3 regions of the Paenibacillus sp. SSG-1 genome follow, and region 3 is predicted to be linked to each of the others. Evidence: riboswitches for the same ligand, from Rfam matches in the RefSeq annotation. Region 3 holds a riboswitch; each other region holds the start of a gene.
The links. Region 3 has a riboswitch for cyclic di-AMP ahead of BCV73_RS29120 (3D domain-containing protein). Riboswitches for the same ligand answer to the same signal wherever they lie in the genome.
Positions count from the first base shown of each region.

Region 1 (10,172 bases), 5.7 Mb from region 3:
GACGCCTATTACCGCAACGTGGCTGAGGCTATCCATGGTGTGTCAGAGCTTAGTGTAAAGCCCGAGCAGGCCCGGATGGCGATCCGTGTCATCGAGCTGGGCATGCAGAGCCATGCTGAGCAGAGAAGGGTGCCATTTACCCCTTAACTACTTACGGAAAGAAGGAGATCAAGCTTGTTTCCTTTTAAATTGTCATTGAATACATCTACACTCCTGCCTTACGGACTCGGCGTCAAAGAGCAGGTCCGCGTGGCGGCGGAAGCAGGCTATGAGGGCATCGAGCTGTGGGTACGGGACATTGAAGCTTACCTTGCAGAGGGCGGCGAGCTGCAGGAGCTTAGACGGTATATCGAAGATCATGGACTGAAGGTGGCGAACGCCATCGCCTTCTGGGCTTGGGCCGACCGTGATCCTGAAGCGAGACAGCGCGGCTTCGATCAAGCGGAGAAGGAAATGGAGATGCTGGCGGAGCTGGGCTGTCTCGCGGCGGCGGCGCCCCCCTTCGGACAGGTTGACCACGTCACGCTGGACGAATTTGCCGCTTCCTTTGCCAAGCTGGCCGAGTTGGCCCGCCGGATCGGCATAGAGCCCTATCTTGAATTCTGGGGAAAAGCGGCCCGGCTGAACTGCTTGAAGGATGCGATTTACGTAGCTCAAGCCAGCGGGGTGGCGGACGCCAAAATTCTTATTGATCCGTTCCACATGTATACCGGCGGCAGCGAGCTTCGGGACCTTGAAGGCTTGCCTGGGAACCGGATCGGCATCGGCCATGTGAACGATTATCCGGCGGCGCCGTCCCGCTCCGAGATCCAGGACGCCCACCGGGTATTTCCGGGAGACGGCATCGCTCCGTCCGGAGCGCTCGCCAGAACGCTGGCGGATGCGGGATACGAGGGCTACCTGTCGCTGGAGCTGTTTATGGACAGCTACGGCGGGTTGACCGCCCTGGAGACCGCGAAGCTTGGCATCGCCAAGATCCGGGAGGCTTACAGCCTGTAATGTCCAGATCCATCGCGGGAGACAACCCCGTTAGCAAGCTGTCGCTGCTTGCGATTACGTGGCCGATTTTTGTGGAATCGGCCCTTCAAATGTTTCTCAGGACATCGGACACGTTCATGCTGAGCAAGGTGTCCGACGGCGCGGTTGCGGCGGTCGGTGTCGCGAACCAGATCATCATGTTTGCGGTGCTGATGTTCAATTTCGTGGCGCTCGGCTCCGCGGTGGTCATCTCGCAGTATTTGGGTGCACGCAGGCAGCATGAAATCGGCCGGCTTGCCGGGTCCTCGCTGGCGCTGAACTTCCTGTTCGGCCTGGTCGTGAGCGTCATCGTCATGATGCTCAGCGGGCCGCTGCTGCGGATTTTCGACCTCGATCCTTCCCTGTTCGGGCAGGCGGAGAAGTATTTGCTCATCGCCGGGGGCGCCCTGGTCATTCAGGCGCTGCTGACCGCCGTCACGGCCATGATCCAGTCTCACGGATTAACCCGGCAGACGATGGTCGTCACGATCGGGATGAACGTGCTGAATATTTTCGGCAATTACCTGTTTATTTACGGCCCCGGAGGCTTTCCGAAGCTGGGCGTCGTCGGGGTGGCGATATCCACCGCCTTTGCCCAGTGCGTCGGGCTGGCCGTCAATCTGGTGCTGCTCCGCAAGGCGGCGGGCGTCTACATCCGCTGGAACGACCTGTTCGTGTGGAGCCGTGAGCATATCGGGAAGGTGCTTCGCGTCGGGGTGCCATCCTCGGCCGTGTCCTTGTCGTACTCCGCCAACCAGTTTGTGACCACGGCCTTTATTTCGTCGCTTGGGGCCAGCGTGCTGGCAACGAAAATTTACACACAGAACATCATGTTCTTCGTCATGATTCTGGCCGTCTCGCTGGGCCGGGGCGGGCAAATCATCGTCGGGCAGCTGGTCGGCGCGGGCCAGAGGGAAGAGGCCTACAAGCAGGTGATCCGGAATCTGATCCGCAGCGAGCTGATTACGCTGGCGGCCGTCGCCGTGCTGACGCTGTTCCGGCAGCCGCTGATGAAGCTGTTTACGACCGACCCGGACATTATCGCGATGGGAGCGGCCTTGCTGCTGCTGAGCTTTCTGCTGGAGCCGGGGCGCAACTTCAACGTCATCCTGGAACGGTCGCTGCAGGCCGCCGGCGACGCCCGGTCCGCCATGATCGTGTCCATCACGGTGACCTGGCTCTTCAGTGTGCCGCTGACGTACCTGCTCGGCATTTATTGGGGATACGGCCTGTACGGCATCTGGGCGGCTTTTATCGCCGACGAATGGCTGCGGGGCATCCTGCTCTGGGTCCGCTGGAGGAGCAAGGCCTGGCAGCGAAAAGCGCTGGTGCAGCTTCGCAGCGAGGAGCAGGCGCTATAGCCGCCCGCGCAGGCAGCACAAAAGAACCGCCACTCGGGGATTATCCGGGGTGGCGGTTCTTTGTGCCGGCGCCGAACAGGGACAGATATGCCGAGGAGCGGCGGATCAAGGCGCGGGTATCCGTCGGGAATTCCCGGCCGAGCAGCGGGAGGCGGTTGTAGGGAGCTTTCGCCTGGATTTCCGTTTCAAGGGCAGCCGTCCGGCCGGAGATCGCAAGCGACGTTCCTCCCCCGATGCGCAGCGATGCTGCGGCTCCTTCGGCGTAAGCCGTACGGTTCAGCTTGAGAAGGCCGACATCAAGGGATCTTCCCATCTGTTCGGCTGTTGTGCGCGCGGTATGCTGCTCCAGGCGTGACCTGACATCAAGCAGCGCCATCAGCGCGAGCGGGTACTGATTGTGGTCCGGATGCTTCAGAATGTTCATGGCCGTCGCGGTGATGGCCTCTTCCAGCGTCAGGCCGCAAATATAGCGCAGGCGGCAGCCCCACCGTACCAGATCGAAGGCTTGCTTGCCTGAGCACAGCAGGCCCTCGGCAAGCCCTTCCTCGCCGGAGTAAGGCAGCTTTAAAATGCCGATCCGGCAGTTTTCCAGCCAGCCCAGGCTGTGGTGCTGGTATCTTGGAAGAACGATTTCAAACAGTTCGATGGTGGGAATCAAAGCCCGGTTCATCGTGACATCCTCCTTGACCGTGATTTCATGGATACTCCCTGCCGTCTTGTTCCGGATCGTCACGGCCAGTAGGGTTCCATACATGTGTCCGATTGGTAAACTATCCGCATCATACGTCCAAGGGATATCTTTGGCAAGAAGACGAGGCGGATTTTTCGGATCAAAACCAGCATCTTTCCAGTGTAAAGTCCAAAATTGCGGCAAAAAGCCGCTTTTTTTCAGCCTAGCGGCTTCAGCCCTATACCGGCATTATATTCCGATCCAATGGGCGGGTTCAGCCATATGAATGGCTTCCCGCCTTCAGTTATCCAGCAAAGCTAAGGAAAGCGGTAGGAAAGGCCGTAAAACAATGATTCCTACGGATTAGGACCCGTTTTCCCATCAGATCCCCAAATAAAGCAGGGAATCGTATCGTTTCCCTGCTTTACAGTTCGCCGTCCCAGGCGTATATTCATTTCATCATCCAATAGAGTAAGATTTGCGACTTGATGAACGCTGAATTTTCCGATGAAAAGCGGGGGAACCAATCGCAGTCCTCGTCCCACGGATCTTTATGCTGGGGCTTGCGGCTTGCAGGGGTGAATCGGAGGCAGGACAATGCCTGTTTCCGTAGGGCTACTCTCACGGCCCGAATCCGTCAGCTAACCTCGTAAGCGTAGTTGAGAGCGGAGGAAACTGTGATTTGACGCATCAACACAGGGTATCTGCTCTGTGTTTTTCTGTGCGCTCATTTTGAAGGATGAAGCGTGTACATGGAATATGTCTATTCGCTGAATTTCCGCCGGAGGGCGGAAAGCGGGGGAACCGGTCGTGTCTGCAGCATCCGCTGCGGCCATATGGGGTGAATCTCGAAAGTGATGAGTAGGGCTACTCTTGGGCCCGAATCCGTCAGCTAACCACGCAAGCGTGTTAAGAGAGGCAGCTGTTATTCATGCAGATGGCAAGGCTTATTCGGCCTTGGAGTTGGAAGCATGGAAGAGTGTCCTCTTTCCGGTGCTTCTTTTTTGTTGTTTAAACAAGGAGAAGCATCGATTCCCAAGCGGGCGGCGCCCGCGATTTTGCACAAACAGAGAAAACAGGTTATGTGGGAGAGAGGAGAACATGAAGTGCCTCAGATACAAGTAAACGGAACCACGTTATATTATGAAATTCACGGCAGCGGCACGCCCATCGTGTTCATTCACGGGCATTTGTCGTCCCATCATATGTTTGAGCCCCAGGTCGAATATTTCAGCAAGCGGGCGAAGGTGATTGTGCTGGACCTCCGGGGTTATGGCAATTCGGGGAAGCTTGACGTGGAGGTCGGGCACATTATGGAAACCCAATGCAGCGATCTGTGCGAGCTGCTGGATAAGCTGCATATTTCGCAGGCGACGCTTGTCGGCTGTTCCAGCGGAAGCGTGCTCGCCCAGACGTTTGCCGCCCTTCACCCGGACCGGGTCAGCGCCCTGGTGCTCGTAGACAGCTACTTCGCGGGATGCTTCGGGAAAAAGAACCATTTGCTGAATATTTGCGAGGCGTGCAGCTGGCTGTCTTATTATTTGCCTGCGGAGTTTTTCCTCCGGTCGCTGCGGGTGACGTATAACCGGTGGAGGCCGGTCTACAGCATCCTGCGCAAGGAGCTGTACCACAAGCGGCCGACAGAGTCGATCAAGCAGCGTATGGAGCTGCTGCGTATGGAGATGCCTGCCAATTTGGCACGGCTGCCGATGCCTGTACTGTGCGTCGCAGGCAGCCAAAGCGAGTGGTTCGTCAAGCAAATGCAGCGGGCGGCCACCCTGTTCCGGCAAGTGCAGCTGGCGACGATCGAGGATGCGATGTACCCGACCCATTTATGCCAGCCGCATGCATTCAACCGCATGCTGCTGAACTTTTTGATGGACCAGCATATTTACCGGACCCGGGAAGCCTATGGAGGGTAGCCCGCGGTCATGGGATTTGCCTCCTGGAAAGAAAATCGCATCTTGAATCGCACTGGCCCTAACCAAACGATCTACTCGCTATATTAGCTAATAAGTTAACCGCCCGATAAGAAGGCGGTTAACTGAGCTCTAGCGAGTATTCGTTTTTTCAATGAGACTGATTATATTAAAAAGGGAGGGATGAACCGTCCATCAATATCGGTGAACCCGTATTCCTGGGCAAGATCACCAACCTGTAGTACCCGTCCGTTTTTCAGTTTCACCTCATCATCCCCAGCTAGGGCTGACACCGCTCGCCCTACGTAGTACGGCGACTCCGTGTGTTTCAGAGCCTCAACCTCTTTCCAATGAGCTTCATCTGTACCGAAGTTCCTTAATACCAGTTCTGTTCTCATCCAGCCAGGGGAGACCGCTACCACGGTTATTTCAGTGCTTTTGAGATCATGAGCTAATCCGAGCACTGAGCGGTTAATGGTATTCTTGGCGAGGTCGTAATAGAAAGTTCCTAAATACTTATCCTGATCCTGAAATGTGGTATGTACGATCAATCCAGAATCAGCTTCCAGCATAAGCGGGATCGCATAATGGTTTGTCGCTATTTGTGGGCGTACTCCATTCTGAAACATAGCATCCCACATGTTCAGCGGATATTCCCAGAATGGTTTGGATTGTAAATTCACTTCCAAGTCATGCAGTCCCCAGACGTTATTCACTAGGATATGGAGCCGTCCTTGTTCCTGTCGGATTCTCTCGATCAAAGCCTGTGTATCCTCATCACGGGTATGATCGCAACGACATGCGTACGCCTCTCCTCCATGACTTCGAATCTCCTCCACAGTTTCATCGATACTGCCTGGAAAACCGTGTGTAGTCGTCCCTCGTAAACTTCTTCCGGATACATAAACTACTGCTCCGGCTTTCCCAAGCTCAACGGCAATCCCACGTCCTGCTCCCCGGCTTCCTCCGGTTACAAGAGCGATTTTCCCAGCGAGTCTCTTCAAGTCCATCTACTCCTTCGCAGTTATTTATTTCATCATACTATGGTAATACGTCATTAACTGTCGTAGTTTGAGGATGAACGATTGATTTTTGGAATAAATGAAAAGGCAAGCTTGAAAGTTAGGCATATTGCTAATTTGTTATTTGCGGCTATATCGATAAAATACGTTATGGGAATCTGGGCTGCGGTGTGCAGCCTTTTTTAGGTTGGTGAAAGTGCTTGTGCCATTGACAGGCAGGGATATAATGGAGAGATATCATCATGGCATAAGAAGGAGGAAAAGTTGTGGCAACCATCGAAGATTTGATGAAGCTGGACATTCGCATCGGAACGGTGGTCAAGGCGGAGCCTTTTCCGGAGGCGCGCAAGCCGGCGATCAAGTTGAGCATTGATTTTGGGGAGCTTGGAGTCAAGCGTTCCTCGGCCCAGATTACGAGAAGGTATACCCCGGAGCAGCTGATCGGCCGCCAGGTGGCCGCCGTCGTTAATTTTCCCGTGCGGCGGATTGCCGGATATGAATCGGAAGTGCTCGTTCTCGGCGGAGTTCCGGAAGAGGGCGATGTGGTGCTGCTGGCCCCTGATGTGCCTGTCGGTAACGGCACGCCCATTGCTTGAACATTTAACAAAACGAAAGGATGGATACCGATGATTCTGCGCCCAACGAAGGAAGACTACAACGAAGGTTTCGCCAAGTATGTCTCTCTCGTACCTGAGGGGAACCTCGAGGAGATTCTGAACGGGTCTCTGAACCGGACGAACGCGTTTTATTCTGCACTGACGGAAGACAAGGCGAATTACCGCTATGCGCCAGGCAAATGGAGCTTGAAAGAGGTGCTCGGCCATATCACGGATAATGAGCGCATCATGTGCTACAGACTGCTCCGCATCGCCAGGGGGGACGCCACGCCTTTGACCGGCTATGACGAGGAAGTGCTGATGGAAGGCGCAGCCTTCGACCGTTTCTCCATCGCTGAGCTTCTCGAGGATTTTGCCGCCGTTCGCCGCTCCACGCTGACGCTGCTGCGGAGCATTCCGGACGAGGCCTGGACCCGGAGAGGTACTGTAAACGGCTATGAATCCACCGCCGCCGCTTGGGCGTATATTCTGACCGGACATGAAATCCATCATTATAACGTGATCCAGGAAAGATACATATAACTTCCCAAGGGTCAAAATTGGGCCGATTGCCGGCCATGCTGCGTGGCCTCCAGCTCGCACTATGATTTGAGGCGCTCCTCGGCAAGATGAATAAAAGCCTGCGCAGCATGGCCCAAATATTTATCCGCCCGGTAAATGATGCTCATTTCCCTGTAAGGCGGATCATCATGGATGGGGAGGAACCGCAGCTTCGGATCGCCGATGGCTTCGACGAGCGTAGGCGTCTGAACGGTAACCCCCATATTTTCCCTGACAAAGCGGAAGAGCGAAGGGTTGGACGTCGTTTCCACGACGATGTCCAGGTTAAACCCGTGCTTCCGGCAGTATTGCTCGACGAGCTCCCTTCCCCAGAACCCCTTGGGATACATAATGATCGGCAGGCCGTTCAGTTCAGTCAGGGAGACCGACTCCCTGCCGGCCAGCTCGTGTTCGGCAGATACCACCACGCCGTACTCCTCCCGGGGCAGGGACCGGACCACCAGCCGGTTGTCGTAAAGCGGCTTGAGCGAGATGCCGATATCGATTTCCGTACTAAGGACGAGGTCCGCTACATCGACGGCCGAGACGATCTTGAGCCGGACGTTCGGATACCGGTTGCGGAAATCGATGAACATCGGGGTCAGACGGAAATCGAGCTCGGAAGGCAGCACGCCGACGCCGAGCGTGCCGCCCTGGTGATGGCGAAGCTCGCCGATCTCCAGCTTGGCGTTTTGCAAATTTTGAAAAATTCCCCTTGCCTGCTTAAGCAGGACCGAGCCCGCATCGGTCACCACGATCCGTTTGCCGATCCGGTCAAACAGAGGCATACCGACCTCCTCCTCCAATGCCTTAATCTGCAGGCTTAAATTCGGCTGGGAGATGCCGAGCTTATCTGCGGCCCTCGTAAAATGCAGCTCCTCGCAAACGGCCACGAAATACTCCAGTTGTCTCAGTTCCATGTTAATTCCTCCTGTTCATGAACAATAGAACGCGGCACACCGAAGTAGAAGTAAATTCTAGAATGTGTGAAAACACGGTTTTATCATTTGTATAACAAATTATTATTATAATTTCAATATAATTGATAAATGATTGCTCTCCCATTAAGATGTGATCAAATCGATCTGAGGGAGAGAGAAATAATGAGAAAACCTTCACTGTTCATGATGGCTGTCGCCTTCATTTTGGCCTCTTTAAATTTGCGGCCCGCGATGAATTCCATCTCGCCCATGCTGCAAGCCATCCAGCGGGATTTGGGCATGAGCTCGTTGTCGGCAAGTCTGCTTACGTCCATTCCGGTGCTGTGCATGGGGATATTTCCAGCCTTTGCGGTCAAACTGGGCCAGCGTGCCGGGCTGGAGCGCGTCATCGGCTGGTCGATTGCGGTCATCGGCGCCGGTACGGTGCTGAGATGGTTCACCGGGTCGTCAGCATACCTGCTGCTAACCACCGTTCTGTCCGGGCTCGGGATCGCTGCGGCAGGTCCGCTGCTGTCCGGGTTCATTAAGCAGCATTTTCCCGCCAAGGTGCCCGTCATGATTTCGCTCTATACCGTATCCATGGCGGTCGGAGCCGCGCTCGCATCGGGATTGTCCCTGCCTTTATCGGTCCGGGCCCATTCGTGGCAGGAATCGCTGGCGGTTTGGGCTATCCTCGCTGCCGTCGCCCTGCCGGTATGGTGGTGGTCGGTTCTCCGTCATACCCGTCGGCCTGCCCGTGCGGAGCGCTCGGCAAGGGCGGCCGGACTTCCCTGGAACAGCGCCAAAGCATGGGCTCTCACGCTGTCCTTTGGCCTGCTCGCTGTTCTGTTCTTTTCGGTCACGGCTTGGCTGCCGCCGGTCGTGGAACATATGGGATACGGCAAAGACTATGCGGCGAACATGCTTGTCCTGTTCTCCCTGACACAGATCCCCGTCGGCCTCCTGTTTCCGCACTTGCTCCGGCGTCTGCCTTCCCGACGCTTCTGGCTGGCGCTGGGCGCACTGTCGATGGCCGCCGGCTTCCTGATGCTCTGGATGTCTGTGACGCCGTGGCTGGCGGCGATTCTGATCGGCATCGGTCCCGGCGTACTGTTCCCGGTCAATCTGATGATGCCGATCGAAGCGGTAAGCGATGCTCAGCAGGCGACGGCCTGGTCGGCCATGACCCAATCGGTGGGATACGTGATTGGCGCGATGGGACCGATGCTGCTTGGCGTGATCCACGACGCTGCCGGCAGCTATACGCTGCTCATCCCGGTGCTGCTGGCCGTCACGCTGGCCATGGCGGGGGTTCAGCAGCTGGCTGCGAAGCCCGGTGCGGCGAAGTTGCTAAACAAGCAGCGGGCGAAGGAAAAGGAAACAGCCCTTCCCTTGGCAGAGTAAGGAAAGGGCCGTCGATGACGGAGCATCAGCCTGCCGGCTGGCAGTATAGATCGGGACGGGGGCAGGCTTTAGCAGAGGACCTCGACCGTAAACCCGCCCGGTGCCTCGACGTAGAACGTATACCCGTGCGCATGCTGCGGAGGCTTGACGTCGTATCCGTCCTCCAGCAGCTTTTGGTTGATGCGGTCGACCTGCTCCTCGGTCTGCTGGGGAAAGCCGACGTGGAACGTTTTGGGGTACTGCACCTCACGGCCCTTCATCAGCGTCAGCACAAACCCGTCATCATCGAAGAGCACCGCGAAGTTGTCGCCTCGGGCCGCCCGGCACTCCAGTCCGAAATAAGTTTCCAGAAAGGCCCGTGACGCCGCCACATCGGTCACCGTTAAATTCAAATGGTTGATTTTCATCATTACCGCCGTCCTTTCAAAATGGGATGACTTTCTTTGCTTACCCCCTTATTATATGACCTTTATGCAAGTGATAAGGTTTCGGTATAATAGGGGTTAAAAGAGGTGGGGTTCACGATAAAAACCCGTCACCTGGCAGGAGGCATCGGTATGGAAATTCAGCTTCAGAAGGTGACAAGGGAAAATTGGGAGGAAGCCATTTCCCTCAGGGTTGCGGAGGAACAGGCCGGCTTCACCCCGCCGGTTGCTGTATCGCTGGCTAAAGTCTACGTTAAACCCGATGGGGACAATGTCG
Region 1 is NZ_MBRK01000001.1:658,256-668,427, forward strand. It holds gene BCV73_RS03230 (oxidoreductase) at 1-147, shown strand, start outside; gene BCV73_RS03235 (sugar phosphate isomerase/epimerase family protein) at 196-999, shown strand; gene BCV73_RS03240 (MATE family efflux transporter) at 999-2,378, shown strand; gene BCV73_RS03245 (hypothetical protein) at 2,419-3,132, opposite strand; cyclic di-AMP (ydaO/yuaA leader) riboswitch at 3,532-3,719, shown strand; cyclic di-AMP (ydaO/yuaA leader) riboswitch at 3,807-3,971, shown strand; gene BCV73_RS03250 (alpha/beta fold hydrolase) at 4,155-4,970, shown strand; gene BCV73_RS03255 (SDR family NAD(P)-dependent oxidoreductase) at 5,132-5,971, opposite strand; gene csaA (chaperone CsaA) at 6,256-6,585, shown strand; gene BCV73_RS03265 (DinB family protein) at 6,616-7,128, shown strand; gene BCV73_RS03270 (LysR family transcriptional regulator) at 7,188-8,066, opposite strand; gene BCV73_RS03275 (MFS transporter) at 8,250-9,470, shown strand; gene BCV73_RS03280 (VOC family protein) at 9,539-9,877, opposite strand; gene BCV73_RS03285 (GNAT family N-acetyltransferase) at 10,028-10,172, shown strand, end outside.
Region 1: linked by a shared signal. The riboswitch ahead of BCV73_RS03250 (alpha/beta fold hydrolase) and the one ahead of BCV73_RS29120 (3D domain-containing protein) in region 3 are both predicted to bind cyclic di-AMP.

Region 2 (10,172 bases), 990 kb from region 3:
TCCACTTTTCTTCGCCGACCGCCGTCGTCACCGTCGTTTTCATATCGTATCATCCCTTTTTCATAATCTATCGCTTATCCATTTCTTTAGTTCGTTCTATTTAAATCCACAAATGAACCACCAGATCAATCAGCTTGATGCCGATAAAAGGCGCAATCACGCCGCCAAGACCAAAGATCAGCAGGTTGCGGCTGAGCAGGCGCGACGAGCTTATCGGCTTGTAGGCCACCCCTTTCATCGCCAGCGGGATGAGCAGCGGGATAATGACCGCATTGAAAATCAGGGCGCTTAAGATCGCCGAAAGCGGCGAGCCGAGCTTCATGACGTTGAGCACGTTCATTTCCGGGATGGCGGCCATGAACATGGCGGGAATGATGGCAAAATATTTGGCCACGTCATTCGCGATGCTGAACGTGGTAAGCGCGCCGCGGGTCATCAGCAGCTGCTTGCCGATGGCCACGACCTCGATGATCTTCGTCGGATCGGAATCGAGGTCGACCATGTTGGCCGCTTCCTTCGCGGCCGCCGTGCCGCTGTTCATCGCGAGCCCGACGTCGGCCTGAGCCAGCGCCGGCGCGTCGTTCGTGCCGTCGCCGGTCATGGCGACCAGCTTCCCTTCGGCCTGCTCGCGGCGGATGACCGCGATTTTGTCCTCCGGCTTGCTCTCGGCGATAAAGTCATCGACGCCCGCCTCCCGGGCGATCGTAGCCGCAGTCAGCGGGTTGTCGCCGGTACACATGATCGTCTTGATCCCCATCTGCCGGAGCTGGTCAAAGCGTTCCTTCATGCCGGGTTTGACCGTATCCTTTAGGTGAATCAACCCGTAAATACGGCTGTCCACAGCGACAGCCAGCGGCGTACCGCCTTCCGACGCGATTTTATCGGATTCCATATCCAGATCCGCCGGAATACTTCCGCCTTGGGCCTGCACCCATCGCTTCACCGCGTCCACCGCCCCTTTACGGACATGCCGCCCATCCACCAGGTCGATGCCGCTCATCCGCGTCTCCGCCTTGAATTCGATAAACTCTCCAGCGGCGGCCGCCTCCGGATGAACCTCTATCGACTGCTTCTTCACCAGTTCCAGCACGGAGCGGCCTTCCGGCGTCTCGTCTTTAACCGAGCTGACGGCCGCCCAATAGGCGGTTTCCGCATAATCCGCGTCCCCCACCGGAATGAACTGGCTCGCCATCCGGTTACCGAAGGTAATCGTACCCGTTTTATCCAAAATGATCGTGTTGATGTCGCCGGATGCCTCGACGGCTTTCCCCGACATGGCCAGCACGTTGAACTGCGTAACCCGGTCCATGCCCGCGATGCCGATGGCGGACAGCAGCCCGCCGATCGTCGTCGGAATGAGGCACACGAGCAGGGAGATCAGCACCGGGATATCCAGCGAAATGCCGAAATGCTTGGCAATTGGCGCTAACGTGACGACCACAATCAGAAATATCAACGTTAGTGTTGTAAGCAGCGTGTTAAGAGCAATTTCGTTAGGTGTTTTCTGGCGCGCCGCCCCTTCGACCAGGGATATCATCCGGTCCAGGAACGATTCGCCCGGATCGCTTTTGATCATCACCTTGATCTGGTCGCTGACGACGCGGGTTCCCCCGGTGACCGAGCTGAAATCGCCGCCGGCTTCTTTGATCACCGGTGCCGATTCGCCGGTAATCGCCGATTCGTCCACCGATGCAAGGCCTTCGATGACTTCCCCGTCACCCGGGATCATCTCTCCCTGGGAGACGATGACGACATCGCCTTTGCGCAGCTCGGCCGAACTGACGACCTTGATCTCGCCGCCCACGATTTTGTTCGCCGTCGTGTCTTTTTTGCTCTTCTTGAGCGTATCGGCCTGGGCCTTGCCCCGGCCTTCCGCCAGCGCCTCCGCGAAATTCGCGAACAGGACGGTGAAGAGCAATATCAGAAACACGGTCAGATTAAACCCTATCCGTCCCTCGGTGTGAAAATAAGAGGGAAAAAGAACCATCAGCAGCACCACGAAGGTGCCGACCTCCACAACGAACATAACCGGATTTTTCATCATTACGGCCGGGTTCAGTTTCATAAAGCTGTCTTTCAGCGCCTGTTTGGCAATACCGCCAGACAGCATACTTTTGCGTTGTCCGCTCATGACTTGCTCCACCTCTTTAGTTAAGTGTTAAAAATTCGGCGACCGGCCCCAAAACGAGGACCGGAAGGAACGTCAGCGCTCCGATCAGCAGCACGGTTCCGGTCAAAATGCCGGCGAACAGCTTGTTGTCGGTCCGGAAGGTGCCCTGAGTCTCGGCGACCTTCTGCTTCACCGCCAGCGAACCTGCAACGGCGAGCAGCGCAATAATCGAAATATATCGGCCGAGGAGCATCACCAGACCGGTGCTGACGTTCCAGAATACGGTATTGTCTGCCAATCCCTCGAACCCGGAGCCGTTATTCGCCGCCGAGGAGGTGAACTCATAGAGCGACTGGCTCAAGCTGTGATACGAAGGATTGGAGAAGGCGTCGGTTCCCAGGTGCGTCATAAACGAAATCGCCGTCGGCGCAAGAATAATGAAGGGATGCATCAGAATCGCCACCGCGATCAGCTTCATCTCCCGGGCTTCGATCTTCCGGCCCAGAAATTCCGGCGTCCGGCCAACCATCAGGCCGCAGATAAATACGCCGAGGATTGCATACATGATCATATTGACGAAACCGACCCCCTTGCCGCCGAACACGACGTTCAGCATCATTTCGGCCAAGGGCGCAAGCCCTCCCAGCGGCGTCAGCGTATCATGCATGTTGTTGACCGACCCCGTCGTGGCGGCGGTGGTGACGGTTGTGAACAACGCGGACTGCGCGATGCCAAAGCGCACCTCCTTGCCTTCCATGCTGCCGGCCGTGCTGTTGATTCCCAATTGGTTGATCAGCGGGTTGCCGGCTTTTTCCGAGAAATACGTCAGGCACAGGAACGCTACGAACAGCGTCATCATGACGCTGAAAATCATCCAGCCCTGCTTCTTGTTCCGGGCGAACCGTCCGAACGTGTAAGGCAGTGACGCCGAAATCGTCCACATGCTGAGAATTTCGATTACGTTGGTCAGCGGGCTTGGGTTCTCGAACGGATGGGCCGAGTTGACACCGAAGAAACCTCCCCCGTTCGTTCCGAGGTGCTTGATCGATTCCAGTGAGGCCACAGGACCCAGCGGAATCTGCTGCACGCCGCCTCCCAGCGTTTGCACGGCCCGCATCGGCTCCAGCGTCTGCGGCACTTTGAGCCCGACCAGCACCAGGGTTACGATGAGGGCAAGCGGCACGAACAGACGGACATGCGCCTTGATAAAATCCTCGAAGAAGTTCCCGAGCCCTTCACCCCTGCGGGTGATGCCGCGCATAAAAGCAATCGCGATAGCCAGGCCCGAGGCTGCCGAGGTAAACATCATCATCGTGATGACGATCATTTGGCCAAAATAAGACATGCCGCTCTCTCCGCTGTAATGCTGGAGGTTCGTGTTCGTCATAAAGCTGATGACCGTGTTGAAGGACAGGCTCGCCTCCATATTGCCGATGCCGTTCGGGTTGCCCGGAAGGGCGCCCATCGTTCGCAGCAATATATAGCTGATCGCTACCAGAAAGATATTGGTTGCGATCATGCTGAGCGCGTACTTTTTCCAATTCATGCTGCCCCGCTGCTTCAGCCCGATGATCCGGTATAGAACTCTTTCCACGCCGCCGAAAATCCGGTCCGTCCGGTTCGGTTCATTGGAGAACATATGATATACGTAAGTGCCTACCGGCTTCACGAGCAGCAGGAGCACGAAAATGACGATACAAATTTGCAAAATATCCAAGGCTGGCTTCCCCCTCTTACGAGCATGTTCTGCTTTGGCCCCTTGAGGCTTACAGATTTAAAATTCCCCGTCAAAATTTTTCCGGATGGATCAAGGCGTAAACCAAATAGATAAAGACAAGCACGGCGAATGCCCCAACGACAATCATTGGTCTTTGCCCCCTTCTTCCACCACTCGGCCGCACCAATGAAGAAATAACAAGAACACGCCAAAAGTTGCAGCGAGCGCAAGTATCATATATACATCCATCATCGTTTCCGGTCTCTCCTTTGCATGGTTAGAATCATCTTTATTTCAGTAAAAATCCGACTTCGCCGTTTAAGGTATAAATGATGTGATCGGCACCAAGCCCCCGGTAAATGCCGGGTGAGTTGCCCCTCTGCGTAATGACATATACCGGTTCCGACGTCCAGGGACGGCAGATTTGCAAATAGCGGCAGGTCAGGTTGAGGCTGCTTTCAAACAGAAAGATTTTGCCGACCTCTATTTCGGGCACCACCCAATCCTCCGCGTGATTCGTATTCAACCGGATGATCCGCTGCACCCCCATTTTTCTCAAGAGGCGTTCCTCCCGGGCACTGTTGGTCAGAACGGCAAAGGGCCTCTTCCAATACATCAGCAGCTTGATAAAATTGCGTCCCGCCTCGTTCGGCGCGGTCACGATGACGACGTTGTCCATTTCAAAGGCTCCTCCTATGCGGCAGCCGCGAATACGCAAAAGAAGCCGCAGGGAAAGAAGGACCTTTCCCGCGGCTTCTTGAATTTAGACGAACTATGAAGGATCGTCCTTTATTCAAAATGCGCACGACAAGTGCTGCCTCTCCCGTTACGCTGACGAGGTTAGCTGTCGGATTCGGGCGTGAGAGTCGCCCTACCTTCCGGTACTTACCGTACCGGAAAGATTCACCCCGGCGGCTTCCATTCCAGGCGGCCGCTGTGGTTCCCCCGCTCCCGGCCGTTTCCGGCCGAAATTAAGCGTTATTGATAAGTGTATGTGATTGTGATGAATGCTCTCTTTTGTTCCAGTAAGCTAAAAAAGGGTAAAAAAAACACAGAGGCCAGCTGATCCCCCTGTGATCCGAAAGTTTATTCGGGTCGCAAGTTTCATCATTCCTCTCTCAAACGACGCTTACGAGGTTAGCTGACGGATTCGAGCGGTGAGAGTCGCTCTACCCGGCCGGATCCATGGCATCCGTAGCCGGGATTCACCCCTGCGGCTGGCAGCAGACCCCCGACTCTCACACCGGTTCGCTGCTCCATGGCACGCGTTTGGTTCCCCCGATTTCCGCGCTTTTTTGCGGAAACTCAGCGATTAGTAATGGAAACTGTATTGAATACGCTCTGAATCATACACCCGCTCCTTCCAAGCTGTAAAGGCAGTCTAAAAATCATGAACCGCGAATTTTGGAACATTCAGGCTCTTATTAGCGCTTACATTTTGGCTTTTTGACTTCTACCTCTTTCATGCTCCCGATTTGGCGCATTTATGGAAACCAGGACAATCGGGGACACTGGCTCGCAGGAATACCCGCATTGACTTTCCAGTTCAATCGTTTAAAATTAAATTGTGTGATTGGTAAATGTTTCGGCTGGATGATCATTCATTGAAGCACAAAAGGAGGAGGATGGCAGTGAGCGTCTATGATTTTCAAGTGAACACGCTGCGCGGCAAAGAGGTATCGTTAAAGGAATATGAGGGTGACGTGCTGCTGATCGTGAACACGGCCAGCAAATGCGGATTTACGCCGCAGTTTCGCGGGCTGCAGGAGCTGTACGACGAGTTCCGTGACCATCATTTTCAAATTCTCGGCTTTCCGAGCAACCAGTTTGCCAATCAGGAGCCGGGTACCAGCGAGGAGATCGGCGAATTCTGCCAGATGAATTACGGGGTCACGTTCCCGATGTTTGAGAAGATCGACGTCAAGGGCAGCAACGCCCACCCACTGTTCCAATACCTGACCAGGGAAGCGCCGGGCGTGCTCGGATCGAAAGCGGTCAAGTGGAACTTTACCAAGTTCCTGGTCGATTCCAAAGGAAGGGTCATCAAGCGTTACGCGCCCAAAACGACACCGGACAAAATCGAAAACGACATCCGCAAGCTGCTTGCATCCGGAAAAAGCGAATAGGCAAATCAGCCCTACAAAATAACGCTACTTGCTGCGATCCGAATTCACTAGCTTTGCGGGACCCCGAAATATACGAAAATGCAATAAGCAAAAAAAAGAAGCTCCCCTGGATTTCTCCAAGGAAGCTTCTTTCTGTGTTCATAGATGCGGTAGAGAGGACTCGAACCTCCACGGGCGTACGCCCACTACCCCCTCAAGATAGCGTGTCTGCCATTCCACCACTACCGCATAATATCCAAAGTTCATTTAGCGAACTTTTTTATTATACACAAAATCATCCGAATTGTAAAGGGAAATACATTAAAACACCATCCATGTAATATTATATAACACATAAAACAACAAAAACAGTGATTAAGTCGCCCTAACATTGACAAATCACAATATTTATGTAATATTAACTTACAAATAATAGTGATCGATGATTTTACTTCGTAATTCATGTAATATTTATTACCACAATAATATGGAGGTGACCGCGTTGAACGACAAAAGCACCAAACTGCTCGATTACGTGCAAACGCTGGATAACGACTTGTCGGTCGGAGGCTTCAGCCATGTGTTTGACCTCCAAACCCGAATTGCAGAAGGGCGCATCCAGAGCCAGGAAGAGCTGGAAGGGTTCATCCTTCATCCGATGATGAGTCGCTTGGTCCGCCAAGACGGCGCGGCCATTCAGGCGATTTACGCAGCTGCCGACCAACGGGATATCCGTCAGATCGCCCGAATTGACCGGTACATCCTCGGAGGAATCGCTGCACATGAAAATGATGAAGCGGTGCGCCAACGGGGCAGAAGACTTTTGAAACTGGCCCAGGCCCTGTACCCCTGGCTCAATCTGAAGGTTCTTGACGAACTCGCGCAGAAGGAGCTGTCTCCCGTCTGCCTGGCCACGGCGCATGCCTATGTCAACTATCAGCTCGGATCCAGCCGCGACCACACCGTTTATGGCTATATGCAATCTGCGGTCTGCACATGCATCCAGCTCGCCGCCCGCTCGCTGAGCATCCCGCCTCACGACGCCAAAGCGTTGGCCGGCAAATGGACGGCTGAAATGGAGCGCGCATGGACAGCGGAGAAAGACTCCCTGCCCACAGACCTTTTCAATATCCAGGAGAACGACTCCCATATCGCCTCGTGATCTCTTTAACAACACCACAAAGGCACTCCGCTCTGCCCTGCTGCAGCGAAGTGCCTTTTCTGTTCCCATGTATGTAATTGATCTTCATCTTACTGATCGCGGGACTGGTTCTTCCGGTATTCCACAAACTTGATGTACTCCTTGATAAACTCCTTCTCGTGATCGGATAGCGGCATTTCGTTTAACTGCCTTCCGTTTTCCCACAAATAAGGATCCTGCTGCTCTTTCACCATATACGGCCCCGGTTCCTTGCCCAGAATCAGCCAGTCAAGGCTGACGCCGAAAAAGCTCGAAATTTCGATCAATTTATTGGTGCTCGGGGTGGACTTCCCCCTTTTCCAATCTCCGAAATTCCCCGTGCTGATATTAAGCTGCTCGCAAAACGACTTTTTGGTCATCCCCTTCTGCTTAATCAATGCCTCAATACGTCCGTAAATGGATTGCATAAAAAACCGCCTTCCAGTCATGTCGCAAAAAAACGACGCATTTAAGTAATTTCATGCTTGCAATATGACGCAAAAACGTGTATAGTATTCTTTATATTAGGAATTTCCATACCTATGGCTCTTATTGTATCATTAGTCCCTTTTCTAATCCAACCGCCCTGCAATCATTCACTTCATATCTGACATTACCTTTCCAACGCGATTCGGGCCCGCTTATGACCAATACCAAGACAGGGAGCGACCGCTTTTGCACACACTCGACATTTCTTATCATGAATTGATCCATGCCATGAGGCAATGTATTGCCGTCGTGGATGCCGGAGGAGTTATCATTTCAGTGAACCACGCCTGGATTCAAAGCGCGTATGACGAAGGCGTCCCCCAATCCTTTAACTGGGTTGGTATTAATTTTATGCAAATCGCCGACGCCCTTTCGGGAGAAGACGAACAAGACATGGACAGACTCCAGGCGGTTTTGCAGGGTATTTCTACATACTACAGGAACGAATTCCGGTCGAGCTGCATCCAGCCCTCCCGCTGGTTTCAAATCGAGGCTTTCCCGCTCCGGAACGGCGCCAGGGAGGAACCTCGGGGAATGATCGTCTGCCTGTCGGATATCAGCCGAAGCAAGCAGCTCGAGAACGACTTGATGACCGCCTTGTCCCAGATCCGCACTCTACGCGGATTGCTGCCCATCTGCGCCGTCTGCAAACGAATCCGCGATGACGATGACTTGTGGAATTCCATCGAGAGTTTTTTGCAAAAGCATGCCCACACCGAATTCACGCACGATATTTGCCCGGACTGCATACGGCGGCTGTATCCCAAGTACTCGTCCATATTGGACACGCCTACTCACCAGTAGCTGCCCCACCACCAGTCTCTACCCCAACCAAACACTTCTTCAAAATCATCGTCAACGCACTGCAGCTTTTTTTCGTTGACGTTCTTTGTTCATATCCATATAATTGTTATGACAATTATATTTTGAAGGAGTGTTTTCCCTGACCCGCTTCTCATCTTCGTCCCAAACGATCGGTTTCCGATACGGAAATATGTCCCGCAGAATGTCTTCTATTTTTGCAGGCCTGCTTAAACCTTACGGCATCACACCCGAGCAATGGTCCGTACTGTACCAGGTTCACCTCCAGGAAGGCATTAACCAGAAGGAACTCGCGCTTCGCTCCGGCAAAGACCAGCCCTCCATCACCCGCATTCTCGATGTGCTGGACAAGAAAGAACTGATTCAGCGCAAGCCGGATCCGGCCGACCGCCGGGCTTATTTAATCTACGCCACGCCAGCCGTGCAGGAGCTGATGAAAGAAACGATCCCGATGGAGCTGAAGCTTAATGACGAGCTGATCGCCGGCATTACGGACGAGCAATTGGAGTCACTGAACCGCATCATGGATCAAATCAATAAAAATATAGATCGAATTTTAATGGAGTAGGAGTCACCTATGAACGACACCCGAGAGAAACTGTGGACACGTGAGTTTATTATGCTTACGCTGTGCAACCTGCTGTTATTTTTAAATTTGCAAATGATCGTATCCCCTCTGTCCGGCTATGTAAAAGAACATTTTCACGCCAGCGCCTTCATGGTCAGCATGTTTACGACCCTGTTCTCGCTGGCTGCGATCGCGGCGCGCCTGTATTCTGCCAAGGCTTTGGAGAGAGGCATCCGCAATCAAATCTTATATATCGGCCTTGCCTTAGCGCTGCTCGCCACCTTCGGTTACCTGTGGAGCGGCACGATGGCGCTGCTGCTGCTGATGCGGATCGTGTTCGGGGTGGGTTTCGGCATGGGCAGCACGACGCTGCCTACGATGGCATCCGGTATTATACCGGTCCGCAGGCTGGGCGAGGGCATGGGCTATTTCGGACTGTCGACAAGCATCGCCCTTTCGCTTGGACCTGTCATCGGGACGGCGCTTCTGGAGAACAAAGGGTTCGACACGCTGGTATACGCTACACTAATCGTTATTGCCCTGATCTTCCCACTGGTCATTCCACTGACCAAAAAGGTAAAGCCGGCCGCCCCGGCCATTCCAAAAGAATTTACGGCGGTGCCCCAGAAGCAGGGCTTTCCGAAAGCGCTCCTTCTGCCCAGCCTGATGAACCTGCTGATGTCCATTACCTATGGCGGACTGCTCAGTTTTATTAATTTGTTCGGAAAAGAGGCCAGCCTCGCGAACGCATCGCTGTTCTTTCTGTTCAATGCGGCCGCCGTCGTGCTGATTCGGCCCATCTCGGGCAAAATTTACGACCGCAAGGGGCATATCGCCCTGCTCATTCCGTCGGCGGTGCTGCTCATTGGAGGGCTATGGCTGTTATCTTATGCCCATACCACCGGATTTTTAGCCCTTGCCGCCCTCTGCTACGGCCTCGGATTCGGCACGGTTCAACCGACCCTTCAATCCTGGATGCTGCAGCAGGTTCCTCCACAAAAGCAGGGACTCGCCAACAGTATGTATTTCAACTCACTGGACCTTGGCATCGCCGTTGGAGCCATGATTTTGGGCCAGATCGCCCAATACTCGACTTACGGGGCAATGTACCGTTATGCATCCTTGTTCCTCGTCCTGTTCATCATGGTATACGCGTTCTATCTTGCGAAACGGGCCAAGAA
Region 2 is NZ_MBRK01000001.1:7,361,525-7,371,696, reverse strand. It holds gene kdpC (potassium-transporting ATPase subunit KdpC) at 1-43, opposite strand, end outside; gene kdpB (potassium-transporting ATPase subunit KdpB) at 101-2,131, opposite strand; gene kdpA (potassium-transporting ATPase subunit KdpA) at 2,148-3,827, opposite strand; gene kdpF (K(+)-transporting ATPase subunit F) at 3,898-3,975, opposite strand; gene BCV73_RS33790 (hypothetical protein) at 4,117-4,506, opposite strand; cyclic di-AMP (ydaO/yuaA leader) riboswitch at 4,643-4,815, opposite strand; cyclic di-AMP (ydaO/yuaA leader) riboswitch at 4,938-5,148, opposite strand; gene BCV73_RS33785 (glutathione peroxidase) at 5,459-5,953, shown strand; tRNA gene BCV73_RS33780 (tRNA-Leu) at 6,099-6,181, opposite strand; gene BCV73_RS33775 (urease accessory UreF family protein) at 6,435-7,094, shown strand; gene BCV73_RS33770 (helix-turn-helix domain-containing protein) at 7,184-7,540, opposite strand; gene BCV73_RS33765 (PAS domain-containing protein) at 7,788-8,405, shown strand; gene BCV73_RS33760 (MarR family winged helix-turn-helix transcriptional regulator) at 8,608-8,991, shown strand; gene BCV73_RS33755 (MFS transporter) at 9,001-10,172, shown strand, end outside.
Region 2: linked by a shared signal. The riboswitch ahead of BCV73_RS33790 (hypothetical protein) and the one ahead of BCV73_RS29120 (3D domain-containing protein) in region 3 are both predicted to bind cyclic di-AMP.

Region 3 (10,172 bases):
AAATTGATAAATCACAGGTAAGCCTGCGGCCGACGGAACGTCTCGACGATCTGCTGACGCATGATTTGCATATTATCCAAAGCGACGAAGTGTTCAGCTTTTCCATGGATGCGGTACTTCTGGCACGCTTCGCGGGAATTCCGGCCAAGGGGAGAGTGCTCGACCTGTGTACGGGCAACGGTGTCATTCCGATGCTGCTCACCACCCGTACTGCGGCGGCCATCGAAGGTATTGAAATTCAGCCCCGTCTGGCGGACATGGCCCGGCGGAGCGTGGAGCTGAACGGCTTGAATGACCGGGTTCTCATCCGCGAAGGCGATTTGCGGGAGTTGCACAAGGAGACCGGGCACGGCGTATATGACGCCATTACAGTCAATCCGCCCTATATGGCGCTGAACGGCAGCGATATCAAGCTGAATCCTCACCAGGCGATCGCCCGCCATGAAATCAGCTGCACCCTGGAAGAGGTTATTCAGACCTGCTTCAGATTGGTCAAGCCCGGAGGGAAAGTCAGCATGGTTCATAAGCCGCAGCGGCTTGCAGACATTATATCACTGATGCGGCAGCATCGGCTGGAGCCGAAACGGATTCGCTTTGTTCATCCGAGGGCCCACTTGGAGGCGAATATGGTGCTGGTCGAGGCAATGAGGGAAGGCAAGCCGGAGGTGCGGTTGCTGCCGCCACTCATTGTATATAATGAGAATAACAGCTACTGCCCCGAAATTCTGGATATTTATTATGGAGCTAAAGAGGGAAAAGAATGAGTCTGAGCATACAAAGCAGTTTTCAGGAAAAAGAAGAGGGCGCGCCGGGTTCGTTATACCTGGTGGCCACGCCCATCGGCAATTTGGAGGACATGACGTTTCGGGCGGTAAACACGCTAAAGGCCTGTGACATCATCGCCGCAGAGGATACAAGGCAGACGCGCAAGCTGCTCACCCATTTCGACATTTCCCCGTCTATGTTGTTCAGCTATCATGAGCATAATAAGGCGGCAAGCGGACCCGAATTAATACGCTATATAATAGAAGGAAAAAATTTGGCTCTTGTCAGCGATGCCGGTCTGCCGGCGATTTCCGACCCCGGGGCCGACCTCGTCCAGCTGGCGTTGGAACAAGGAATTCCCGTTATTCCGGTCCCGGGTGCCAATGCTGCGTTATCCTCCCTGATCGTGTCGGGACTTCCGACCGAGCGCTTTACGTTTATCGGTTTTCTTCCCCGGGAACGCAAAGAGATTCAAGCGGTGCTGGAGCCGCTGCAGGCGGCATCCGGAACGCTGCTGTTTTACGAATCGCCTCATCGGGTAATGAAGACACTCAAGGCCATCCTTGAAATTCTCGGCAATCGGAGAATTGTGCTCGCCCGTGAACTGACCAAGCGATATGAGGAGTTTGTCAGGGGAACCATTGAAGAATGCCTCGAGTATCTGGAGGAGCATGCTCCGCTTGGCGAATACTGCCTCGTACTGGAAGGCGCGGATCCGAAGGAGGAGCAGAAGCAGCGGAATGCTTGGTGGCAGGAGCTGACGGTGGAAGAGCATGTGGAGCATTACGAAGGGGAAGGGTTGCCAAGGAAAGACGCCATGAAGAAGGCGGCCGCCGACCGTGGTGTTTCCAAAAGAGATGTGTATAACGCGCTATTGTAATAAATGCAGTGGTGAAGGAGCAATAGGTAGAAGAGAGTAATTTGGTGGGTAAACCACATTTTTGAAAAGACAGTCGCCTTTTATAGGGATGAAAGTTTTTCCGAGGTTAGGGAATTTGTGGCAAAATGGAAGCAGCCGGAGTTAGGATGCATCGTGCGGCTGCTTCTCTTCTCCTTGTAGCGGTCATCCCGCCGACAATCAAAAAAAATGCCTCCCACGGCCGGGTTCTAAGCCGAGGAGACACCAAGGAGATATGAAAAAGGTTAGAATTAACAATTTGAATTACTCTTATTATATACTAAAAATCTTAATTTGTCACAGGTGTTGGGATTTCTGATATGCAATCGTGACAAACAATTTTTCCTTTGAAGTAAGTAACATTCTCAGCATTGCCGCAGAAGATGCAGGCCGGTTCGTATTTCTTGAGCATAATACGTTCTCCGTCCACGTAAATCTCAAGTGCGTCTTTCTCTCCAATGCCCAAGGTACGGCGCAGTTCAATGGGGATAACTACCCGACCCAGTTCGTCTACCTTTCTTACAATACCAGTTGATTTCATCATAACTGATCATTGCTCCTCTCGCCATAGTTTTAAAATGTCATAATTCGACAACGTTCTCTCTTTAATGATATCAATAATACCAACGATTCCCAAAACAGTCAACCAGTAAATTTGGTTCAATAACCTTACAAATAGCATAACAGCTAGGAAATCACTCATATCAGGATTCTTTTCCAATTATATCGCCTTGGTAGTATAATGTCGATTTGGAAAACCTTAATTCTGCTTATTTCGACATGTATCGACATCAATTGTCAAAAATATTTCAAAATTAAAACACTTAACAACCCGAATTTCACAAAATGAATGGAGTTGACCTGAACATGAACCCACTAAGTGAGGAAAAAGTCTTTAAAGATCCGGTTCACAATTATATTCACGTCCAGGACTCCACGATTTGGAGGCTTATTAATACGACCGAATTTCAGCGCTTGCGGCGGATCCGGCAGCTTGGAACCTCGTATTTGACGTTTCATGGAGCGGAGCACAGCCGTTTCTCCCATTCTTTAGGGGTATATGAGATTACACGGCGGATTATTTCGCAATTTGAGCGCAGTGGATATCCGGATTGGCCAAAAGAAGAGAGGCTGCTGACGCTGTGTGCGGCGCTGCTGCACGACCTGGGACACGGCCCCTTTTCCCATTCGATTGAAGAAGCCTTTCATATGAATCATGAAGACTGGACTCGCCGGATTGTCACCGGAGATACGGAAGTGAATGATATTCTGAGCGAGATTGCCCCGGACTTCCCGGACAAGGTATCCGCCGTCATCGCGAAGACCTATGATAAACCGATTGTAGTGAACCTCGTTTCGAGCCCCTTGGATGCCGACCGGATGGATTACCTGCTTCGGGATGCTTATTACACCGGGGTGAACTACGGCACGATTGATATTGACCGTATTTTACGGATGCTCCGTCCTTACCAGGGCAGAGTGGTGGTCAAAGAGTCCGGGATGCATGCCGTGGAGGATTATTTAATGTCCAGGTACCAGATGTACTGGCAGGTCTACTTCCATCCGGTAACCCGCAGTTCAGAAATTATTTTGCGCCAAATTTTCCGGCGGGCCAAGGAGCTGTACCAGGATGGTTATCCTTTTGGCTTTATGGTCGAGCCGCTGCCGCAGCTCTTTGAAGACAAACTGGACGTGCAAGCTTATCTGAAGCTGGACGAGGCGCTGATTCAAACGGCCTTCCTTCAGTGGTCCTATGAGGACGACCGCATACTCAGCGAGCTGTGCACCCGATTTATGCACCGCAAACTGTATAAATATGTAGAAATGGACTCCGTCGATTTGGAAATGATCGATGAAATCCGCCGGGAGTTTGGACAAGCCGGAATGAACCCGGAATATGATCTGGAGATTGATTTTCCGACCGATCTTCCTTACGATGTATTTCGTCCGGGTGACGAGTCGAGCCAGAAACAGATCCTGCTGCTCGACCGCCAGGAGCAGCTGCGGGAAATATCCGAGGTGTCGGATATTGTCCGGTCCATCAGCGGCATTCACCGCGGGAAATATCACTTGTATTATCCGGAAGATAAACTGGAAAAGGCGATAACCGATCTTTCTCCTTCGATTTCCCGCATTTTCAAGCTTTAATGACAAAATACCGTACGAAAGTGAACCTGTGGTACCGACAAGAAAGGAGTTCAAATTCATGGAACTGTTCGACACGCATACCCATCTGGATGCGCAACAATTCGACGAGGACCGGGGGCGGGTCATTGACAATGCCGTACAAGCCGGTGTAACCCGGATGATCAACGTTGGTTTTAACCGGGAGACGATTCCATCGACGATGAAGCTGGTGGAAACGTATGATTTTATATATGCGGCCATAGGCTGGCATCCGCAGGACGCCGTTTTTATGCAGGAAGGCGATCTGGAGTGGATTGCATCCTTATGCAGTCACCCCAAGGTGGTGGCCATCGGTGAAATTGGTCTGGATTACTACTGGGACACCTCGCCGAAGGACGTGCAGCACCGGGTCCTCCGCCAGCAGATCGGACTGGCCCGAGAGCTCAACATGCCGATTGTTATACATAACCGGGACGCCCATGAGGATATTGTGAAAATATTACGGGAAGAGAAGGCCGGCGAGGTCGGCGGTGTCATGCATTCGTTCTCGGGGAGCTGGGAAACCGCGAAGCTGTGCCTGAATATGGGCTTCCATCTTTCGTTTGGCGGACCTATTACGTTCAAGAATGCCAGAGTCCCCAAAGAGGTCCTGGCTCAGGTTCCGATGGACAGGCTGCTCATCGAAACGGACTCTCCTTATCTCACGCCACACCCTTTCCGAGGGAAGAGAAACGAGTCGGCAAACGTCCGTCTGGTCGCTGAAGCGGCAGCCCAGATTAAGGGGGTTGACCTGGAGGAAATTGCCCAGATTACCACCCAAAATGGGCTGGAACGATTTGGAATTGTGTGAAATCGGGAGAAAAACAGCCGAAAAAATGAGCATGAGCGAATGATTAAAGAATTTTAACAAACAAAACGCCGAATATTACATTTTTTTAACCACTTTTTCAAATAAACGTGGTTGATTACCGCTTTACAACATGCATCAAAACAGGATATCATCTTTTCAGTGAATCATTGAGCTGTCGTTAAGGTCTTACCTTCGCAGCTTCATGAACCAGTCTCGCTGAGTCTCCCGCATGGGAGAACGGGGGAACCAATACTGGAGCGGGGCATGACAGACCGGAAGCGGTCCGGTGCTCGCAAACGTATTTGATTTCTTTTTTGGGTCTCTGGGGTGAATTGAACGGCTTTACGCCATGAGCGTAAGGACGCGAATAGGGCGGCTCTCTTTCGCCCGAACCCGACAGCTAACCCCGTAAGCGGATAAAGAGAGGTACCCTCGTGCATGACAATTCCGATATTCAGACATCCGGAAGCCACGAAAGAGTCCTCGTAAGCTCTTTTCTATCGGCTTCTTTTGTTTTGAATAAAGGAGAGGCAGTCATCATACTGTTGTATAACAGGAGGTGACAAATCATGATGGAGAGATTGGTTCATGGTGCAAGAACGCATGCTTTCTGTGGGTTCTTGTAAAAAATTGAGTATAGTCGCGTCAAATACAATCATGCATAACTCTAGACGGCGAGGCTATGAAGGAGGATCGAGAAAGTGGGCGTTTTCCAACCAGAGAAGACCCATGATTCAAAAATCTCCAGCATGTCTTACGCATTGCGATGGAAGCATGAGAATTTGCGCCAGATCTCCACTGCAGCTATCGTTTCAATCGCGGTTACCCTGATGATCTTGCTGCTCGTGTACAGTCAATCGCGAAAACAAGTTTATTTGGTAGTAGACGGTCAAATGAAATCTGTACAGACCAATACATCTTTACTTCAAGAAATGCTGGATGAGCAGGAAATCAGTCTGAAACCCGAGGACCAAATATCGATGCCGCTGAGCGGGGCTATATCCGACGGCGACAAGGTCGTGATCGACCGCGCGAGTCCTGTGAAGGTGACGGCTGATGGTGCAACGAAGCATTTGTATACAACGGCCAAAACGGTCGGCGACGTGCTGAAAGAAACCGGCGTCAAAGTCAAGGAAACAGACATTGTCACTCCGGCTGTCGAAACGGCGGTCTCCACCAACACGGACATCCGGATCGTCCGGATGAACAAACAAGTGATACAGCGTCATGAATCCCTCCCCTTCCGGGTGGTCAAAACCTCCGACCCCAGCATTTATAAAGGCGAGTCGCGGGTGATTCAGCAGGGATCTCCTGGCGTCATGGTGCAGTACATTGAGAAGAAGTACAAAGACGGCAAGCTGGTGTCCATGAAAATGGTGGGCAAAAAAGTGCAGACGGTGACCAAGGATAAGGTCATAGCCGTCGGCACGAAGAAAAAGCCTGTTCCCGTAGTGACCGAAGTCAAAACAGCCGTTGCCAAAGCTTCTTCTACCCCTGCCAAGGTGAAGAAGGTCAGCAGCAGCAGTAACAACCGGGTCAGCAAGGCCGGCGTTGACTTTTCCTACAAGAAGCTGATCAAAGTCTCCATGACCGCTTATTCGTCTGGCGAGTCCGGAGTCGGCACACGCACCGCCACAGGAACACGTGTCACGGAAGGCCGCACGATTGCGGTTGATCCAAGCGTCATTCCTTTGGGATGGTGGGTTTACATTGAAGGTGTTGGCTTCCGTCGTGCGGAAGACACAGGCGGAGCCATTAAGGGAAATAAAATCGATATATACTACGATTCCGTCCAGCAGGCACGCAACTTTGGCCGTAAATCCGGCCTTAAGGTATACGTGATCGGTCCGGTCAAACCGGAGCTGAACTAATTTCGTTTTACTTTGCCATTCTAATGTTATAGTATTATGATCATGAAAATGTCATGCTAAAGAAGAGGAGCTTTCCTCTTCTTTTTGTTGTTAATTTACAGCAGTTTGTCTATACCGGGACCCCGCAAAGTACCTGAACAGGCATCACGGTTTATGCCACTTGCAGGGACTTGGCTGTCCGGCGGCATTGACGGGTATAATGTACTCGAAAGGAAGACAGGAAATCATGATTAAAGAAGTCATTGTGGTGGAAGGCCGGGATGATACCGTGGCCGTGAAGCGGGCGGTGGATGCCGATACGATCGAGACGGGCGGCTCCGCCATCAATGCGCGTATACTCCAGCGGATCGCGCTGGCTCAGGAGCGGCGGGGGGTCATTGTGCTGACGGACCCGGATCACGCCGGCGAAAGAATCCGCAAAATCATTTCGGCCAAGGTGCCTGGCTGCAAGCATGCGTTTATCCCGGAGGCCGATGCAACCCGCAAGGGGGATATCGGTGTGGAGAACGCCTCGCCTGCGGCGATCCGCAGAGCCTTGGAGCGGGTTCACACCTCTTATGAGGGGGCGGAAAGCCAGATCGACATGGAGGACCTGATGGAGGCGGGGCTGCTGGTGCACCCGGATGCCGCCGCCCGGCGGATGGCGATGGGCAACCTCCTCGGTATCGGCTACTGCAACGGCAAGCAATTTTATAAGCGACTCGCCATATTTCAAATATCCCGCGAAGAATTTGCGGATGCGCTTGCCCGTATCGAAGATGAAGGAGGCCGGACAACGTGAACGGCATGGACGACATCGCCACACCAAGGCGAACCAAAGAAATCATCCAGCGCCACGGCTTTTCATTCAAGAAGAGCCTGGGGCAAAATTTTTTGATCGACCAAAATATTTTAAATAAAATCGTGGACGCGGCCGGACTTGATTCCACCAAGGGTGCCCTAGAGATCGGTCCTGGTATCGGCGCCCTGACCGAAAAGCTGGCCCAGCAGGCAGGGGCCGTCACGGCGGTTGAGATCGACCAGAGGCTGATTCCGATCCTCGAGGAGGTTCTCGCCCCATACCCCGGCGTAAAGGTACATCATGGGGATGTACTGAAGACGGACCTCGCTGCGTTGTTTAAGAGCAATTTTGCCGGCGTATCCAAAGTCAGCGTCGTGGCCAACCTTCCGTACTATGTGACGACGCCGATCTTGATGAAGCTGCTGGAGGAGCGGCTCCCGCTGGAGAACATCGTCGTGATGATTCAGAAGGAGGTGGCAGACCGGATGGCCGCCCGGCCGGGCACGAAGGATTACGGCAGCCTGAGCATTGCCGTGCAGTATTACAGCGTGCCGGAGCTGGTGTGTATCGTGCCGAAGACGGTATTCATTCCACAGCCGAACGTTGAATCGGCCGTGATCCGTCTGGCCGTGCGGGAACAGCCGCCGGTTGTGGTTGACGATGAGCGGCATTTCTTCGAGGTGGTACAAGCATCGTTCGCTCAGCGGCGGAAGACGATATCAAACAATCTGAAGAGCCGCTTCTTCCCCAATGAGGGACGGGAGCGTCTGGATCAGCTGCTGCAGGCAGCTGGAATCGACCCGTCCCGCCGCGGCGAGACGCTCAGCATTGAGGAATATGCCGTGCTAAGCAACCTGCTGCGGAAGGAAGGCATCGGCTTAAATTAAACAAAAGATGAACCAATAGGGGGATTCGCCCATACCATGGGGTAGGGGTGATGTTCATGAATATTGGAGACCTGGTCGTGCGCAGATCCTACGGCGGCGATATCGCGTTCCGCGTCGAGGATTTGCGCAGGGACGAAGCGGTGATTAAGGGAACAGAGTTCAGACTTCTGGCGGATTCTCCGCTCGATGATCTGGTAAGGGTTCCTTATGCGCCGGTAAGCGAAAAAACCGAGAAAGCAAATATTAGAGCAAACGAGTCGCTCAGTTTATTGAAACGTCACCGTCAGGAGCAGACCCAGCGGAATCAGGCCACCTTGAGCGGAAGCGGGGAATGGGGAACAGCTGAGCCGGCTTATTTCGAAGTCCCCGGGAAGGTGCTTCATCTGGATGGAGATCCGAATTATTTGAAAAAGAGCCTGAGCCTGTATGAGCAGCTTCGGGTTCCGGCCGAGGGCCATTATGTGAATGAGGCCGGGATGGCGGACGCCCTGTACCGGCTGCTGCCTCGGGTCCGGCCGGATATCGTGGTGATCACGGGACATGACGGCGTACTGAAGCATCGCCAGAATCATGATTTGTACAGCTTGAACAGCTATAAAAACTCGCAAAACTTCGTCAGGGCGATTCAGGTCGCGCGCCAGTTTGAGCGCCATTACGATCAGATGACGATTATCGCCGGCGCATGCCAGTCGCACTTTGAGGCACTGCTGCAGGCTGGAGCCAACTTTGCCAGCTCCCCGGGGCGCATCTTGATTCATGCCCTGGATCCGGTATATGTTGCCGCCAAGGCGTCGTTTACATCGGTTAGAGATACGATCAATATGACGGATGTGCTTCACAATACGATCAGCGGCACGCAGGGCGTCGGGGGCATTGAAACCCGCGGGAGCTACCGGATCGGCCTGCCCCGGCTGAACGACTTAACCAAGCTTAAAGTGACGCCGTCGGCCATTTAACATGTCCGGAAATGCCATGCAAAGCTCTTGACCTGACAGTATAACGAAATGCAGGAACCGTAATCTGCCGGCGGATTGCGGTTTTTTGTTGTTATCCGGGTGTAAGCAGAAATGAGCTGGGGTTCCGAAAAAAAATTCGTTGACAACATAAAATTGATGCTGATATAATTATTGTTTTGATTTGACAAAACTCTCTTTTCGAGTTATAATGGACAAGGAAAGAGGTGGTCGTCGACAATGGCTAAAAATACGCTGTTGGAAATCAAACGCAATCTCGAAGCTCACGTGGGTCAGAAGATTTCGCTTCGGGCTAACGGTGGTCGTCGCAAGACCGTCGAGCGTACTGGTGTTTTGGAAGAAACGTACCCATCTGTTTTTATTGTGAAATTGGATCAAGAGCATCAAACCTTTAAACGTGTTTCATACAGCTATGCCGATATTCTTACGGAATCCGTGGAGGTTATTATTTGCGATGATAATACCGGCACCCGGATCGAGTTGGAGAAAGCGTAACTTTAATGACAAAACAGCCTTCCTGATGGAGGGCTGTTTTTAGTTGGCAGGGGGATATGGAATGAGGAGCGGCCGGGAGCGGGATAATACTTATGGCAGCAGCCTAATTCCGATGGAACCAAAGGAGGATGTTCATGAGCCGCAGACGCCGCAGTGTCATGTCGGATGAGCTGAAGAATGAGTTGGCTAAGGATTTGGGATTTTACGAAACTGTCCAACAGGAAGGCTGGGGAGGTATTAAGGCCAAGGATGCGGGCAACATGGTAAAAAGAGCGATCCAGCTTGCCGAACAGGCCGCCGCACGTAAATCCTGATTCACACCAGCAATGCCGGCGGAGGCCTCCCAAGCGGGAGGTTCTCCGTTTTTTGAATTAAAGGCTGTGTCCGCTCCGCCCTTTGTCTGTAAACGGAAAATGACTTGACTGGTTCAGTTTGATATAATGATTTGAAGTTGCAGATTTCTGGATTGAACCCAAGAGAAAAAAAGCTTGAGGTGCATTCCAGGTTTCTGGATTGAGCCCAAG
Region 3 is NZ_MBRK01000001.1:6,375,117-6,385,288, reverse strand. It holds gene BCV73_RS29145 (tRNA1(Val) (adenine(37)-N6)-methyltransferase) at 1-764, shown strand, start outside; gene rsmI (16S rRNA (cytidine(1402)-2'-O)-methyltransferase) at 761-1,645, shown strand; gene BCV73_RS29135 (AbrB/MazE/SpoVT family DNA-binding domain-containing protein) at 1,953-2,207, opposite strand; gene BCV73_RS29130 (HD domain-containing protein) at 2,531-3,811, shown strand; gene BCV73_RS29125 (TatD family hydrolase) at 3,870-4,640, shown strand; cyclic di-AMP (ydaO/yuaA leader) riboswitch at 4,845-5,071, shown strand; gene BCV73_RS29120 (3D domain-containing protein) at 5,342-6,511, shown strand; gene rnmV (ribonuclease M5) at 6,738-7,292, shown strand; gene rsmA (16S rRNA (adenine(1518)-N(6)/adenine(1519)-N(6))-dimethyltransferase RsmA) at 7,289-8,179, shown strand; gene yabG (sporulation peptidase YabG) at 8,236-9,135, shown strand; gene veg (biofilm formation stimulator Veg) at 9,373-9,648, shown strand; gene BCV73_RS29095 (small, acid-soluble spore protein, alpha/beta type) at 9,783-9,962, shown strand.